DNA from 4 places in the Janibacter alkaliphilus genome. Region 3 is predicted to be linked to each of the others. Evidence: predicted binding sites of a transcription regulator. Region 3 holds the regulator's gene; each other region holds the start of a gene.
What was found. The regulator LexA, encoded in region 3, represses DNA repair genes until DNA is damaged. The targets are predictions, from matches to a motif close to TCGAACANNTGTTCGA.
Positions count from the first base shown of each region.

Region 1: the regulator LexA is predicted to act here: its motif matches at 2,163-2,178, upstream of recA (recombinase RecA).
Region 2: the regulator LexA is predicted to act here: its motif matches at 2,073-2,088, upstream of BJY28_RS05850 (HNH endonuclease signature motif containing protein).
Region 4: the regulator LexA is predicted to act here: its motif matches at 2,506-2,521, upstream of BJY28_RS04225 (HNH endonuclease signature motif containing protein).

Region 1 covers NZ_JACBZX010000001.1:3,132,902-3,137,107, forward strand. The annotation lists gene BJY28_RS14840 (class I SAM-dependent methyltransferase) at 1-119, opposite strand, end outside; gene BJY28_RS14845 (regulatory protein RecX) at 178-915, opposite strand; gene recA (recombinase RecA) at 918-1,958, opposite strand; gene BJY28_RS14855 (glutamine amidotransferase) at 2,241-2,966, shown strand; gene BJY28_RS14860 (ABC transporter permease) at 3,031-3,855, opposite strand; gene BJY28_RS14865 (ABC transporter permease) at 3,852-4,206, opposite strand, start outside.
Region 2 covers NZ_JACBZX010000001.1:1,207,998-1,212,203, forward strand. The annotation lists gene BJY28_RS05850 (HNH endonuclease signature motif containing protein) at 330-2,069, opposite strand; gene BJY28_RS05855 (GNAT family N-acetyltransferase) at 2,198-2,737, shown strand; gene BJY28_RS16785 (VOC family protein) at 2,860-3,054, opposite strand; gene BJY28_RS16790 (VOC family protein) at 3,109-3,219, opposite strand; gene BJY28_RS05865 (winged helix DNA-binding domain-containing protein) at 3,302-4,206, opposite strand, start outside.
Region 3 covers NZ_JACBZX010000001.1:2,249,720-2,253,925, reverse strand. The annotation lists gene BJY28_RS10860 (LysM peptidoglycan-binding domain-containing protein) at 294-716, opposite strand; gene BJY28_RS10855 (M24 family metallopeptidase) at 952-2,160, opposite strand; gene lexA (transcriptional repressor LexA) at 2,349-3,086, shown strand; gene BJY28_RS10845 (glutaredoxin family protein) at 3,153-3,584, shown strand; gene BJY28_RS10840 (NAD-dependent protein deacetylase) at 3,644-4,206, opposite strand, start outside.
Region 4 covers NZ_JACBZX010000001.1:878,001-882,206, reverse strand. The annotation lists gene recC (exodeoxyribonuclease V subunit gamma) at 1-163, opposite strand, end outside; gene BJY28_RS04230 (inorganic diphosphatase) at 312-812, shown strand; gene BJY28_RS04225 (HNH endonuclease signature motif containing protein) at 976-2,502, opposite strand; gene BJY28_RS04220 (aminodeoxychorismate lyase) at 2,607-3,527, shown strand; gene BJY28_RS04215 (DUF305 domain-containing protein) at 3,534-4,184, opposite strand; gene BJY28_RS04210 (thioredoxin-like domain-containing protein) at 4,186-4,206, opposite strand, start outside.

The DNA.
Region 1 (4,206 bases), 880 kb from region 3:
AAGGTGGCCTGCTGACGATCCCAGCTCTCCACCCAGGCCCGGGCGGTCTCGGGCTCGAGCATCTGGCCGGAGGCGGAGGCTGGCGAGACGTCACGCTCGGACGCTGAGGTGGGCTGCATGGGCCCAGCCTGGCACGGTCCTGGCACCTCGAACCCCGGCTGGGACGCGCGATGCACCTCAGTCGCGGCGGTGCTCGGGCAGGGCGTCCAGGCACTCCCGGATGACGCCGTGGGCGACCTCGCCGCCGTACCCCTTGCGGGCGAGCATCCCGGCCAGCCGCCGGGTCTGCACGTCGCGGTCCAGTCCGTGCATCCGCCCCAGCCGCTTCTCCACGAGCGCGCGGGCGGTCTCCCGCTCGCTGTGCGGGTCGATCTCGTCGAGGACGCCCCGGGCGGTCTCCTCGTCGACCCCCTTCGCCCGGAGCTCGTGGGCCAGTGCGCGGCCGGCCAGGCCGCGGGTGGCCTGCTTGGAGCGGACGAAGGTCTCGGCGAAGGCGGTGTCGTCGACCAGGCCGACGTGCTCCATCCGGTCGAGCACCTCGGCGGCCACGTCGTCGGCGCAGCCCTTGCGGCGCAGCGCCCGCTCCAGCTCGGCACGGCTCTTCGGGGAGCCGGTGAGCAGGCGGAGGACCACCGCGCGGGCCACCGCGTAGGGGTCGGCCTCCTCGTCCACCTCCGGCGCAGGTGGTGGCACCGGACGGCCGGGGGCACCCGGACCGCGGACGCCGAGGCCCGCGCCCGCGTCGGACTCGCCGGGCTGCCACGCCTCGCCCGCCTGCGCTGCCTCTCCCGGCTGCCCTGTCTCGCCCGCCTGCGCCGTCTCACCCGCCTCGACGCGGGCGACCGCCGCCCGCAGCCGATCGATCTCGGCCTGCTGCGGTGCGGCGGTCGCCGGCGCGCTCTCCTGCGGAGCCACGATCAGAAGTCGACCGGGACCTCGGCCGGCTCCTCGACCGGAGCCTCGGGCTGCACGCCGATGCCGAGCTTGGTCTTGATCTTGGACTCGATCTCGTCGGCGAGCTCAGGGTTGTCCTTGAGGAAGGTGCGGGCGTTCTCCTTGCCCTGACCGAGCTGGTCGCCGTCGTAGGTGTACCAGGCGCCGGCCTTGCGGACGAAGCCGTGGTCGACCCCCATGTCGATGAGGCCGCCCTCGCGGGAGATGCCCTGCCCGTAGAGGATGTCGAACTCGGCCTGCTTGAAGGGCGGGGAGACCTTGTTCTTGACGATCTTGGCGCGGGTGCGGTTGCCGACCGGCTCGCTGCCGTCCTTGAGGGTCTCGATCCGGCGCACGTCGATGCGCACCGAGGCGTAGAACTTCAGCGCCTTGCCACCGGTGGTGGTCTCCGGCGAGCCGAACATCACGCCGATCTTCTCGCGCAGCTGGTTGATGAAGATCGCGGTCGTGCCCGAGGTGCTCAGCGCACCGGTGAGCTTGCGCAGCGCCTGGCTCATCAGCCGGGCCTGCAGGCCGACGTGGCTGTCGCCCATCTCGCCCTCGATCTCCGCCCGCGGCACCAGCGCGGCCACCGAGTCGACGACGATGATGTCCAGCGCGCCGGAGCGAATGAGCATGTCGGCGATCTCCAGCGCCTGCTCGCCGGTGTCCGGCTGGGAGACCAGCAGCGCGTCGGTGTCCACGCCGAGCTTCTTGGCGTACTCCGGGTCGAGCGCGTGCTCGGCGTCGATGAAGGCGGCGATGCCGCCGGCCTTCTGCGCGTTGGCGACCGCGTGCAGCGCGACGGTCGTCTTGCCCGAGGACTCCGGGCCGTAGACCTCGACGACCCGGCCGCGGGGCAGCCCGCCGATGCCGAGGGCGACGTCCAGGGAGATCGACCCGGTGGGGATGACCGCGATCGGCGGGCGCACGTCGTCGCCGAGGCGCATCACCGCGCCCTTGCCGTGGGCCTTCTCGATCTGTCCCATGACGGTGTCCAGGGACTTGAGCTTCTGCTCCTGCATCTTGCTGTCGATGGCGGTGACCTCGGCCATGCCACACCTCTCTCTTCTCACTCGTGCGCGGGCGCGTCCACCGGCGACCGTCGACGCTGTCGGGCTCGTTGCGTGTCAGGTCAGACGCTAGGAGCCCCCACCGACAACGGTCCGCGGCCGCCGTGAGGCTGTGGACCTCGAGGTCGCCGGGAGGGCACCTGTGGACGAGCGTAGACGAACATCTGTTCGAGGCAAGCACCGGCGCGCCGACACGCCGCCCGCGCCCCGACCCGCGCCACCTACCCTGCTCGGGTGAAGCCCTTCCTGCTGCTGGCCACCCGGGCCGACGACGTCGCCGCCGACGACGAGTACGCCGCCTTCCTGCGCTACAGCGGGCTGCGCGAGGACCAGCTCGTCCGGCACCGGCTGGAGCAGCACCCGCTGCCGAGGATCGACCTCGACGACTGGAGCGGCTTCATCGTCGGGGGCAGCCCCTTCAACGTCACGGACCGTGAGAAGACCGCGGTGCAGCGCCGGGTCGAGGCCGAGCTGGCCGACCTCGTGGCCCGGGTGGTGGCCGCCGACCACCCCTTCCTCGGCGCCTGCTTCGGCGTGGGTGTGCTCGGCTCGCTGCCGGGCGGGGTCGTCGACCGCACCTTCGGCGAGCCGCCGACCTCGGTTCGCCTGACCCAGACCGAGGCCGGGCGCACCGACCCGCTGCTGGCCGGGGTCGGCGAGCACTTCCACGCCATCGTCGGGCACAAGGAGGCCTGCCGGGTGCTGCCGGAGGGCGCGACGCTGCTCGTGGCCGGCGAGGCCTGCCTGGTGCAGATGTTCCGGATCGGCCGCAACGTCTACGCCACCCAGTTCCACCCCGAGCTGGACGCCGACAGCCTCGCCGAGCGGCTGCGGATCTACGCCGGCCACGGCTACTGCGAGCCGGAGGAGGCTGACGCGCTGGTCGCCCAGGCCCGAGCCGCGGACGTCGGCGACGTCCGCGAGGTGCTGCGCACCTTCGTCGCCCGTCACGCCCGCTGACCCGGCTCTATCCGTCCGCCCGACGGTCTTACCCTCAGGTCGAGGGTCAGCCTCGATCCCTCGTTCAGGAGCGCAGCAGACCGTCCAGCCGCCGCGCGGCGCCCCAGGCGCCGAGGCCGCCCAGCGCGGTGAGCACCGCCACGTGCACCAGCAGCCCCGGACCGACCTCGCCGAGGACGAGCGCCCGCTCCAGCGCCACCCCGTGGTAGAGCGGGCTGAGCTGGACCACCGGCTGCAGCCAGCCCGGGTAGGTGCTCAGCGGGAAGAAGGTCGCCGAGAGCATGAAGAGCGGCTGGACGACGAGGAAGATGAGATCGAAGTCGGTCCACGAGCGCAGGTAGGTCGTGGCGAACATCCCCATCCCGGAGAAGGCCAGCCCGGTGAAGACCGCTGCCGGCACGCACAGCAGAGACCACGGCGAGGCCAGCGGGTCGATGATCCCGGCGAGCACCGCCACGAGGTAGAAGGCGAGCGCATAGGTGCCGCCGCGCACCAGCGACCAGGCCACCTCGCCGACGGCGATGTCCCGCGGACGCAGCGGGGTGGCCAGCATGGAGTCGTAGATCCGCGCGTAGCGCAGCTTGAAGAAGACCCCGAAGGTAGAGTCCATCACCGCCCCGTTCATCGCCGAGACCGCCAGCAGCGCGGGCGCGACGAAGAGGGCGTAGTCCACCTGCCGCCCCGAGTCGGTGGTCACCAGCGGCACCAGCGCGCCCACCCCGAGGCCGATCGAGAAGAGGTAGAAGACCGGCTCGGCGAAGCCGGAGACGAAGATCGGCCACTGCCGCCGGAAGGTGGTGACGTTGCGGGCGAGCACGCTGCGCCACAACCACAGCCCGGGGCTGAGCGCGGCGCCGACCGGGGGCCTGGTCCGGGCTGGCGCGCTCATCCGACCAGCCTCGCGGACAGCCCGGTGCGGGCCAGGAGCGCACCGAGCGCGATCGCCACGAGCAGCACCACCAGGTGCAGCAGGCTCATCAGGTCCGGCGCCCCCGCTGCCACGGCCCGGGAGAGCTCGACCCCGTGCCAGAGCGGGGTGCACCCGGCGAGCGCCTGCAGCACCACCGGCAGCGAGCCCACCGGGAAGAAGACGCCGGAGAAGAGCATCAGCGGGGTGACCACGAGCCGGAAGACGAGGTTGAAGACGGCGTCGGTGCGGGCGCGGGCGGCGATCCCGATGAAGGGCGCCGCGAAGGCCAGGCAGGTCAGCACCCCGACCGGGACGCACAGCAGCGCCCAC
Region 2 (4,206 bases), 1.0 Mb from region 3:
GCTGGCCGGTCACCTGCGATGCGTGAGGCCTACCGCAGCTTGCGCGTGGAGATGGAGCGAAGGCGACCAGGCGTGTGGCGGAGACGACCAGGCGTGAAGGGCGGAGCACGACTCGACGTGAAGGGCGGAGCGTCGCGGCGCTGCCGCGATGGTCCTAGATGGTCGAGCCTCAGGTGCGGGTGGAGCTGACCGTGGTGCTCGCCGTCGGTCAGCGTCAAGGCGAGGGCGGCGCTGAGGTGAGCATGACGCTGGAGTGAGGGCGGCCCTGCGGTGAGCTCGTCGCTGGGGTGAGGGCGGCACCGAGGTCAGACGGTGCTGATCACGCGGTGTCACCGTCGGTCGCGGACGAGGGTGAGCCGTCGTCGAGGACCGTCACGGCTGATCTGTGCGTGGTAGCCGCGGTCGAGCAGGCGGTGGTGGTGCCCGCAGAGGGGGACCGCGTTGTCGAGGTCGGTGCGGCCGCCGGACCGCCACGCGGCGAGGTGATGGATCTCGGACCAGGCGAAGGGCACGTCGCAGCCGCCGATCGCGCAGGTGTCGTACCTGGTCGCCAGGGCGGCGCGCTGGGTCGAGGTGAAGAAGCGGGTCTGACGGCCGAGGTCGAGCGGCTGCCCGTCGGTGCCGAGGACGGCGGGGATGATCCCGGCCGCGCACGCCAGCTGTCGCAGCTGCCCGGCGGAGACAGGGTGACCGGTGTCGCTGGCTCCGACCCTGGGGCCGCCGGACCGCGTCCCGTTCGACCCTGGTGCCTGCAAGTTCGGCACGCTCGACTCCGCACCTGGTGAGCCTGACCCGGTCGCGCCTCGCTGCGGGGTGCTCGGGCCGCTCTGGCCGGTGCCGGCGGCGCCCTTCTGCAGGTCGTGCAGGCGGGTGGTGACGACGAGGGTGGCGGCGGTCTTCTCGTGCAGGTGGTCGGTCGGCAGATGGGTGAGCAGGGTGGCGAGGTCCTGGCCCTGGCGACGCATCCGAGCCAGGCGACGGTCCTTCCAGGTCATCGACGGGTCGTACCAGGAGGGCTCGGCGCCGTCGTTCGCCCCCGAAGAGGCACGCCCTGTGCTTCCGTCGACCCCTCTGCGCCCGTCGACCCCGGTGCTTCTGTCGCAGTCATTGCCGCTGTCTCGTGCCGGTGTGCGCCGGCGTGGGGAGGACATCGCGTCGAGGACCTTCTTCAGCACCAGCCCGGGGACGGTGGGCACGGTGAACTGCCCGAACATCGTGCCGTCGTCGTTGTCCTTGATCCAGAACGAGCACCGTTCCCACGCGGCGTCCTCCTCGCGGGTGACGACGGTGCTCTCGTGGGTGTCGGCCGCGGCGGTGTCGCCGGTGACTCGTTCCAGCACGCGCGCGGCCAGGCGTCGTAGATCCCGCGGCGCGCGCCCCCTGGCCAGGCGCACCAGCTCGACCTCGCACCGCGCTCGGACCTCGGCGCCGGTCCCGTCCGGCAGGTCACCCATGACCCCGGTGATGACGTCGACCTGCTCCGGCGAGAGATCGCCCGCCAGCTGTGCCCGTGCCACGAGTGACAGGCCGGCCCGCGGTGACGTCGCCGCCTCGGCAGGGTCCGTGTCGGACGGACCGCTCGGGCCGGTCGGCCCTCCAGCGCCCTCTCCACCGACACCCGATCCGTCAGACGCCGGTCCGTCCGGCGCCGATCCACCGGCCATGTCACCGCCCACCTCTGTCGTATCGCTCAGATCCGTCCCGAGGAGGCCCTCGCCGAGGGCCTCCACCCGTCGCGCCTGGCGGTGCGCCGTGCGCGGGTCAGTGCCGGTCACCCCAGCCACCCACGCTGCCGGGGTCCGCGCCCCACCTGCTTCGTCGGCGCGGGCGGCGCTGGCGATCGCGGCACCCTTGTCACGCAACGCCTGCGTCCGGTTGACCAGCCGCGTCAGCTCCCGCAGCACTGCTGCCAGGTCGTGCGAGGTGACCCCGCGAGCGCGTGCCAGCGCGTCGAGCTCGTGGTCGAGCAGGTCCAGCCCCGCGTGCAGCTGACCGCAGACCCCGCCGGCGCACCGGTCGACACCGGAGGTGGCTGCCTCCGGGGTCTGCACGAGCGTGTCGCCTGCCATGAACCGAACATACGTGCGACCACCGACAGCGTCAGCCCACCTTCTGGTGCTGTGGACCGTCGGTGTCTCGTCGCCACGCATGTGCACTGTCACGGCCCGCGCGGCGCCCAGGTTGAGACGATCAGTCGGTGATCCCGCTGGCCACCGCCCGGCTCCGGCTGCGCCCCTTCGACATGGGCGACGTCGACGCGATCCTGGCCATCCACCAGAGCCAGCAGCTGCGTCGGTTCATCCCGACCCAGGTGCTCGAGGACGAGTCCGAGGTCCCGGCGCGGGTCGCCCGCTTCGCCCGCTTCGACGACGACCCGACCCTCGGCATCGTCGCCCTCGAACGACTCGGAGACGGCTGCGTCGTCGGCCTCGTCATGGCCCAGCCGATCCCCGCGTCGGAAGGCGTCGCCCTGAACGACGTCGAGATCGGGTGGCGCGCGCACCCCGAGCACAGCGGGCAGGGATACATCACCGAGGGGGCGAGAGCGGTCCTTCACCACCTGCTCGGCTCCGGCCTGCCGCGGGTCGTCGCCGTGACAAGTCCCGACAACCACGCCTCCCAGGCCGTGTGCGAGCGCATCGGGATGCGCCCTGCCGGGACCACCACGGACTACTACGACACGTCGACCATCCTCTTCGTCGCCGAGGCAGAGCCCAGCGACACGTCAAGGCTGTGAGCCAGCCGCGCATCACGCCGATGCCTTCCTATCCGGTGCTATTGCTCCTGCACTAGACATGAGGAGAGTCTGGTACCGAACCCGCTGGCGCGGAGTCGTGCATCGCGCGGTCATCGCCTCCCTCAGGTCGTCGACCACACCCCGAGCTCGTTGCCTGCCGGGTCGTGGAAGTGGAAGCGGCGCCCGCCCGGGAACTCGTAGGGCCCGTCGGTCACCGTGCCGCCCGCCTGGCGAACCGCCTCCACCGACGCGTCGAGGTCGTCGGACCACAGCAGGACGAGCGGTCCGTCCGTCGAAGGCGGGCTCTGGGTGGTGATGCCGCCGGCCTCGCCGGGTGCCCCGAGCCGCTGGAAGCCGGCGTACGTCGGCCCCTAGTCGGTGAAGGTCCAGCCGAAGGCGCTCTCGTAGAAGGTCTTGGCCGCGTCGAGGTCGGTCGCGCCGAGCTCGACGTAGTCGATCGCGTGATGAGTGTGCTCTGTCATGCGCCGACCCTGGCACCGACCACCGACAGCGCCCCTCCGCGCCAGCGACAGCCCCTCCGAGAGTGGCGGCAGCCCGAACGCCTCACCGCGGCAGCCCCGCCGTCAGCCGCGGCAGCGCCTTCTCCACCGGACCGGGCAGCACCCCGCCGAAGGGGGTGACCACCACCGGGTCGCTCGCGGCCCTCTTCCCCTTCGCCCGCTGCCACGTGCCGAGCGCTCGCCCGGCGCGGATCACGGTCGGTCGGAAGACCCCGTTCTTGCCCGGCACGACGTGCTCGCGCTCCTGCGCGTCGGTCATCACCGCGGAGCGGTCGCCGTAGCCGAGGACGATCTCGTCGAAGCCCGGCAGCAGCAGCGGCGCGCTCGTCGCCCGCTTCCGCGAGCCGTACGCCTCCAGCACCAGCGGATCCACCCAGTGCCGGGCGCCGCCGACCTTGATGCTGGTCAGCTCGGCGGTCGCCGTCTCCAGCACCGGGGCGATGTCGCGGCGCAGCAGCTTGCTCCACCAGAGGAACTCCTTGTCGGTCACCGGCCCGTGGCTGCGCAGGTAGCGCGCGCACCACCGCGCGACCGCCTCCTCGCGTGCCAGCGGCGTCTGCGGCGGCAGCCACCGCTCGCTGAGCACGAACCGCTGCTCCACCGACCCGCCCTCGGTGACCCACGTCGGTCCGAGGCAGAGGATCTGGGAGAGCGCGAGGTGGAAGATGAGGTGGTACCCGCGACCGGAGTCCACCGGCAGCTCGGCCTCCTCCCACACGGCGAGCAGCCCGGCGCGGGTCAGCCCCTCGGCGGGGATCGTCGCCCCGGCCAGCGCCTCGGCACGACCCAGGTGCTCATCGGTGAGCCCCAGCTCGGCGCGTCGCCGCGCCGTGGCCTGCTGGGTCGCCGCGCCCATGAGGTCGAGCATCCAGCCGAGGTCCTCCGCGGCGACGACGAAGAGGGTCCCGCGCATCGGCCAGGAGCGCACGATCTCGCCGGCGTCGTAGG
Region 3 (4,206 bases):
CCCGGTGTGAACTGTGGAGAACTGCTGCCGCGTTGTGCACAAGATGTGGACGAATGACAACGGTGTAACCACAAGATGTAGGACCATTAGAACCCTTCGACCCCACCTCGCGCAAGGGGAGGCGCGCCTCCCCCGGGATCCCGGGCGACACGCCGATGCCGGTGACGCACGACACGACGCACGACGAGGGGCCGGTCACCGTGACCGGTGACCGACCCCTGTCATGCGGCGCACGGGCAGCCTGGACCCGGGCACCTGACGCGGCGCCGCGGGTCGAGGGCGGCGCCGCGGGCTCAGGCCGCCGGGATCACGAGCTCCTGGCCGGCGTGCACGTGGGCGCTGCCGAGGTCGTTAGCCACGACGAGGGCAGAGACCGCCTCGGCCATCGGCAGGTCCGGCAGCTCGGCGCGGGCGATCTCGCCGAGGGTCTGCCCCTCCGTCACCGTGACGACCTCCGGGGTCGCGGTCGCGCCGGCCGGCCAGGCGGCGACGGCGCCGGTGGCCAGGGCGACGCCGAGCACCGCCGACGTCAAGACGAGGCGACCGCGCCGGGTCACCCGCACGGTCGGTGCCGCGGCGGGCGTGACCTGCTCCCCAGTGGGCAGCGAGACGAGGTGGCGCCGCCGCACCCCCGCCCGGTCGGCGGGGTGCCCGGCAGGCACGGGGCGAGCGGTGGCGAGGCTGTGGCTGCTGGCGCTGAGCGCGGTCGCGGTCATGGCTTCCTCCAGGTGGCGTGGTCCGGCACCGTCCGACATCGAACGGACGTTCGAGCGAACAGGTGTACGAGTTGTAGCACGCACGTTCGACCCGATCAACCGCGACGTCGAACAGACGTGCGGATCGTGACCGGTCCGAGATCGTGGTGCGTCCATGCCCTGAAGTCGACCATCGACCACCGACAGCCCTCTGACCTGCGCAGACGCAGGGCAGCTGCGACCGCAGGATGAGCCCTCAGACCCGGATGAGCCCCCGCGGCAGGCTGGTGAAGGTCTCCACGCCGGTCTCGGTGATCCGCACCGACTCAGAGACGCCGTAGCCAGCGCCGGAGATCCACATGCTGCAGATGACGTGGAAGGTCATGTTCGGCTCGAGCACCGTGGACTCCTCGCTGCGGATGCTCATCGTCCGCTCCCCCCAGTCCGGCGGGTAGCCGATGCCGATGGAGTAGCCCAGCCGCGAGGGCTTGGTCAGGCCGTGCTCGGCCAGGGCGAAGGTCCACGCCTCGGCCAGCCGCGAGGCCGGCACCCCGGCGCGGGCGGTGTCCAGCAGCCGCTGCAGCCCGTCGGCGACGGCCTGCTCCAGCGCCACCACCTCAGGGGCGGGCTCGCCGAGCACGACGGTCCGGGTGAGCGGCACGTGGTAGCGACGGTGCGCCCCGGCCAGCTCCAGCAGCACACCGTCGCCGGCCCGGAAGCGGCGGTCGGTCCAGGTCAGGTGCGGGGTGTCGGCCGCCTCGCCGGTCGGCAGCAGCGGCACGATCGAGGGGTAGTCGCCCCAGGCGTCGCCGTCGCCGAGGGCCTGGGCACGCATGATCTCGCCCGCCACGACGTTCTGCGGGACGCCCTCCCCGATGCTCCCCAGGGCGGCCTCCATCGCCTTCGTCGTCACCCGGGCGGCGGTGCGCATCAGCTGGATCTCCCGGTCGGACTTGACCGCGCGCACCCAGTTCACCAGCTCGAAGCAGTCGACGAAGCGCCACTCCGGGATGGCCGCGACCAGCGCCCGGTAGGCCTTGGGCGAGAAGAAGTGGGAGTCCATCTCCAGCCCGACCACGCCGTGGATCCGCCCGACGAGGCCGCGCCGGCGCATGTCGAAGGCGACCCAGTCGAAGGGGTGGAAGTGCGGCCGGTGGATGTGGTTCTCCGGGTAGCCGACGATCTGCTCCAGCGGCAGCCAGGCGGTGCGGTGGGCGCCCTGGGCGTCGATGTGCCGCGCGTAGAGGACGATGTCGTCCTCGGCCGGGACGACGAGCACCTGCGGGGTGTAGAAGGACCAGGCGTCGTAGCCGGTGAGGTAGTAGAGGTTCGCCGGATCGGTGACCAGCAGCGCGGACAGCCCCTGGTCGGCCATCCTGGCCCGCACCCGGGCCAGCCGCTGGTCGTACTCGCTGCGCGGGATCCCGGTGTCGGACTCGGGCGTGGTCTCGGGCGTGGCGCTCATCGGCGGCCTCCTCGGACGGTCCGGGCCGCCGGGCGTCGGCGGCGTCGGGCCCGAGTCTGCCAGCGCTGCACCGTCGTGCCACGGGGGCCCGGAGACCGCGTCAGACGCCCCGACACGCTCGAACAGATGTTTGATATGTGTGTTCGAGGTGCCTAGGCTTGAGCGCAGCCACCAGCGAAAGGGTCGAGATGAGCGACGACAACATCCACCGCCTCCCGGAGCGGGACACCGGTGACGGTCTTACCGTGCGCCAGCGGCGCGTGCTGGAGGTGATCCGCAGCGCGGTCGCGGCGAAGGGGTACCCGCCGAGCCTGCGCGAGATCGGCACGGCGGTTGGCCTGACCTCCCCCAGCTCGGTGGCCCACCAGCTGGCCTCGCTGGAGCGCAAGGGGTACCTGCGCCGCGACCCGAACCGGCCGCGCGCGATCGAGGTCATCGACCCCGACGCCGGCGCCCCGGCTCCCCCGCCCGCCGACATCGCCGGCCCTCGGGGCGGCGCTGCGCTGGACGACGATGACCACGACCCGACCGGCCAGGGCGACGCCCGGCCGGACGCCAGCTACGTGCCGGTGCTCGGCCAGATCGCCGCCGGCGTGCCGATCATGGCCGAGGAGAGCGTCGAGGACGTCTTCCCGCTGCCGAAGCAGATCGTCGGCGAGGGCTCGCTCTTCCTGCTCAAGGTCGTCGGTGACTCGATGGTCGACGCCGCGATCTGCGACGGCGACTGGGTGGTCGTGCGCCAGCAGCCGCAGGCGGACAACGGCGACATCGTCGCCGCCATGCTCGACAACGAGGCGACGGTCAAGACCTTCAAGCGCACCGACGGCCACGTCTGGTTGCTGCCGCACAACCCCGCCTTCGACCCGATCGACGGCGACCACGCCACCATCCTCGGCAAGGTCACGGCGGTGCTGCGGCGGGTCTGAGCGGCCTGTCCGAGTGACGCGGCCTGCTGTCTGAGTGACTTCGAGCGACCTGGCAGGCTGTCCGTCATGACGCGTTGGCTCCCGCCGGTGGCGATCCTCGTCGGCACCGGCCTGCTGGTGGGCCGGTCGGTGGCCGACGGCCAGCCCGGCTTCATCATGCTCGCCCTGGCCGGTCTGGCGCTCGCCTGGTGGGTCTCCCCGCTCAACGGCATGCTCGGCCCGAAGCACGCGGCGGTGACCGCGGACCCGGCGGCGCACCGGGTGGTCGTCTACTGGCGGCCCGGGTGCGTCTACTGCCTGCGTCTGCGCGGGGCGCTGGGGAAGTACCGCTCGCAGGCCACCTGGGTGAGCATCTGGGCGGACGCGGACGCGGCCGCCTACGTCCGCTCGGTCAACGACGGCGACGAGGTCGTGCCGACCGTGGTCATCGACGGGCAGGTGCACACCAACCCGGACCCCGAGATCGTCCGCGCGGCGGTCGGTGCTCCCGCCCGCTGAGCGGTCCGACCCGCGCGGTCGGTGAGATCTCGGCCCGGATCAGCCGGCCGTAACCAGGCTCAGCCGAGGCGCTCGACGAGCCCGGCCAGGGCCGGCGCCAGCTCCGTGTCGATCCGCAGCGTGGCCAGCTCGTCCCCGCGGGTCGGCCCCCGGGTGAGGATCACCACCGGGATCCCCCGGGCCGCGGCGCGGCGGACGAAGCGCAGCCCGGACATCACCTGCAGCGAGGACCCGAGCACGAGCAGCGCCGGTGCGGCGTCGGTGAGCGCGAAGCACTCCTGCACCAGCGGCTTGGGGACCGCCCCGCCGAAGAAGACGACGTCCGGGCGCAGCATGTCCGACCCGCAGACCAGGCAGGTCGGCGGCACGAAGCGCTCGACGTCGACCTCGTCGAGGCGGATGTCGCCGTCCGGCCGGATCTCGTCGCTGTCCACCTCGTAGCCGGGGTTGAGCGCCCGCATCCGGGCGTCCAGGTCCGTGCGGGCGCTGAGGTCGCCGCAGCTCATGCACACCACCCGGGACAGGCGGCCGTGCAGGTCGATGACGTCGGTGGTGCCGGCGGCCTGGTGCAGGCCGTCGACGTTCTGGGTGATCAGCGAGCCGATCGCGCCGAGCCGCTGCA
Region 4 (4,206 bases), 1.4 Mb from region 3:
CGGAGCCGAGCCGGTGCGAGAGGCGCTGCGCCAGCCACCGCTCGATCCCGCGCTCGGGGACCACGACCACCTCTTCGGCGAAGGGGTCCTCCAGCGGGCGTGACAGCATCGCGGCGAGGCCGTCGGCCAGCCGGTCGGTGCGCTCGGCGCGATGCAGGTGCATGGTCACACCGGCAACCTAACGACCGGCCCCGACAGCCCTGCCGCACCGCCTGACACAGGGTCCGTCGTGTCGGCGATCCGACAGGAGACGGACAGCCGCCAGCGCCGCGGGGTGGTACCGGTGGGGGTGTGAGCGCTACCGTCCGAAGATGGTTGAGAGTTCTACCTGGCCGGACCGTGACGCCATGCACGCCGACGGGGTCTGCGACGTCGTCGTCGAGATCCCTCGCGGCAGCCGTAACAAGTACGAGGTGAACGACGACGGGGAGATGTGGTTCGACCGCCGTCTCGGCGGACCGGCCGGCTTCCCCGGGGACTACGGCTACGTCATCGGCGCCGAGGGCGAGGACGGGGACGGGCTCGATGCCCTGGTGCTCATCGACGAGCCGACCTATCCGGGCATCTACATCCGCACCCGGGTGGTCGCCGCCTTCCTGCTGAAGGTGGGTGAGATCGAGGAGACCAAGCTGATCTGCGTGCCGCGCAACAGCCACTACGTCGACCACCTCGGCGACCTCGGTGACCTGGCCCCGGCCTTCGTCGAGGAGCTGGACTCCTTCTTCGCCGCCTACCGGATGCTCGAGGAGGTCGGGGTCGAGGTGCTCGAGCACCAGGATCGGGAGACCGCCATCGCCACGCTCTGCCGCTGACGGGTCCCCTATCGGTCGGGCTGTCCCGGATGTGCGCCGCTCCTGACGTGCGCCGCTACCGACGCGCCTCGCAGGCTGCCGGAGGGCGGTCTGCGTGCCACGCTGTGCCGCTGACGGGCATGCCTCGACGCCCGCCGTCCTCGGCGGGCGCGGGGCGGGGTGGTCAGGTGTGCCAGGTGACCCCGTCGCCGGTCACGGTGGCGGTGAGGTCGCGCTCGTGCACGAACGTGTGGTGCCGCGGGCAGAGCAGAGCGGCGTTGCTCAGGTCGGTCGCGCCGCCCCGGCTCCACCAGGTCACGTGGTGGGCGTCGCACCACTGCGCGAGCATCGTGCACCCCGGGTAGGAGCAGCCCTGGTCGCGGTGCCAGAGAGCTCGGCGCTGACCAGCCGTGAAGAGGCGGGCGCTGCGCCCGAGATCGAGGATCTGGCTGGGCCCGCCGAGCACGGCGGGCAGGATCGCGGCGTCGCAGGCCATCCGGCGGACCACCGACGGCGGGAGCACCTGACCGGTGGCGGTGACCCCTCCGCCGTGGATCCCGGCGTCGGTCGCGCCCCACGCGCTGCTCGCACCGCCGAGGGCCGTCTGGCCGCCGGTGTGCGAGGTGCTCGGTGGTAGTGCCTGGTCGCGCAGCACGGTCCAGGGGATGGTGACGATGACCTGCGTCTTGTCGGTGGTGGGCATCTCGCCCGGTGCGGAGACACCGCGCCGGACGATCTCGACGAGCGCGTCGGCCTGACGCTGCGGGTGGGTGCGCGTATCGGGGTCCCCGTCCGGCCCGGTCTCGGGGCGGGACAGGGCGGACAGCGCGGCGTCCAGCACCGCCGAGCCCTCAGGGTCGAGGGTCACCCGGTAGCTGGTCATCCCGGCCGGGCCGGGGCACCGGTGCAGCCGTCGGGCGTTGCGCGCGGCGCGGTGCTCCTGCTCGAGATCCCGGCTCGGCCGCAGCAACCGCCCGGTCCGGGTGATCGCCACGCGCAGCTCCCGGTCGGTCATCCCGCCGACCCGCACCGGCCGACCGCGACCCTCCGGTCCGCCAGGCCGGTAGCCGTCCCGGGCCGCGTGCAGCAGCACCCCGAGATCGGTCGCCAGCATCGTCGGGTCGGCCACCGGCGCCACGTCGTCGACGAAGCGCACCAGCCGGTCCGCGCTGCTCGCCGCCAAGTCGCCCCGCTCGAAGGCGGTCAGTACGTCGCCGGTGCCCGCGCTGCGCTCGACCACGCCGAAGACGTCCGGACCCGCTCCCGCGTCGTGGCCGGTGTCCACCTCGCGGCCTGCATCGCAGGGGTCCATGCCGACCGCGCTGTCTCGGTCCGCCACAGACCCGTTCGGGTCGTCGTCCACGTCGGGCACCAGCCCCCGCTGCAGCCCGGCGCGCGCCAGCCGCAGCGCCTGCGCGACGTGACCGGGCGCCGGGTCGGGGGCACGGTCCCCCTCGCACCGGGTCGCCCAGTCGTGGTCGCCCCACCCTCCGTCCCGCGGCAGCCCGCGGGAGAGCCCGTCGCGCAGCAGGGCCACCTCGGCGACGGTGGCGAGGTGACGAAGTCGCCCGAGCTCCGCCAGGGCCTCCGCGATCTCGGCATCGCTCAGCCGCCAGGTGCCTGACCTGCTCGCCCCGTCGACGAGATCGGCGGCAGCGGCCAGCGCCTCGGGGAGCCTCCCGGGGTCGCGGTCTGCCATCGCTGTCGACATGCATCGATCATACGTTCGAGCGCCGACAGCCCTCTGACCTGCGACAACGCACGCTCGACCGCATGCCCGGGGTCGTGCCTGACCTGCCCTCCTACGCTGATCCCATGCCCCGTCCCCGCGTCGTCGCGCTGCTCGCCCCCGAGGGTCCTCGCCTGCACGACCCGCAGGCGCCGGTGGTCGCGGCCGACGACGCCGGGCTGACCCGGGGCGACGGCTGCTTCGACTCCGCCCTGGTGATCCCCGTCGACGCCGGGGGCGACGACCGCCAGGCCGGTGATGACCCCGGCCCGACCCACCAGGTCGTCGACCTGCCCGGCCACCTGGCCCGGCTGGCCGCCTCCGCGCGAGCCCTGGAGATCCCCGCCCCGGACGAGGCGGCGTGGACCGAGCTCGTGGCGACCGCCCTTCGCGCCTGGCCCGAGCCCGGCGAGGCCACGCTGCGCCTCACCCTCACCCGGGGACCGGAGAGCGGCGGGCCGCCCAGGGCCTTCGTCACGCTCACCGAGCGTGCGGCCGGTCGCCCGCAGCGGGGGGCCGCCGCGACGACGACCCGCCCCGTCCGCGCCGTCACGCTGAGCCGGGGCCACCCCAGCGACGCCTTCGTCGACGCCCCCTGGCTGCTCGGCGGGGTGAAGACGCTGAGCTACGCGGTCAACACCGCCGCCCTGCGCGAGGCCCGACGGCGCGGCGCCGACGACGTCATCTTCACCAGCACCGACGGCTACGCCCTGGACGCCCCGACGGCCGGCCTGCTCGTCGTGCGGGACGGCGCCGTGCTGAGCACCCCGACCGGCGGCACCGGCATCCTGGCCTCGACCTCGATCGGCGCCATCCTCGCCGCCGCCGAGGCCGAAGGGCGCTCCGCCCGCCACGAGCTGGTCCAGGTCGCGGACCTGCTCACCGCAGACGGCGTCTGGCTGGTCGCCTCCAGCCGCGGTCCGACCCCGGTGGGCGAGCTCGACGGCCGCGCCGTGCCGGTCGACGACGGGCTCGTCGCCGACGTGGCCCGGTGGGCGGGCTTCTGACCCCGCTCAGGGGCTCGGCAGCGGCTCCCCGTCGCGCGCCTCGAGCATCTCCGTCATCGTCTCCACCTCGACGGTCTGGCTGTCGATGATGGACTGGGCCAGGGTGCGCACCGGCTCGGTCTCGGCGGCGTCCACCGCGGTCTGGGCCATCGGCACGCCGCCCTCGTGGTGGCGGATCATCAGCTGCAGGTAGAGCACCTCCGCCTCCTCGCCGGTGGCCTGCTCCAGCTCCTTGAGCTCCTCGGCGCTGGCCATCCCGGGCATGCCGGACGAGCCGCCCGAGGACATCGACCCCGAGGACATCGCGTCCGAGCCGCCGTGCTCGTGCCCCTCCATCCAGGCCATCGTCGGCTCGGAGGAGGTCGCCGGCAGCCCCCACACCTGCAGCCAGCCGGCCATCTGCCCGGACTGGTGCGACTGGGTACGGGCGATGTCGTAGGCGAGCTGGCGCACGTCCGCGTCGTCGGTGCCGTCGCGGATGATCAGCGACATCTGCACCGCCTGGTCGTGATGGGTCTGCATGTCCCGGGCGAAGCCGGCGTCGACGCTGCCCTCCTCCGGGGCCCCGCTGCCGCCGCCCGCGCGCCCCACCGCGATCCCGGCCACCAGCCCGACGGCCAGGGCGACGATCGCGGCGAGGATCCCCTTCGGCTGCATGTCAGCCCTGGATCAGGTTGTC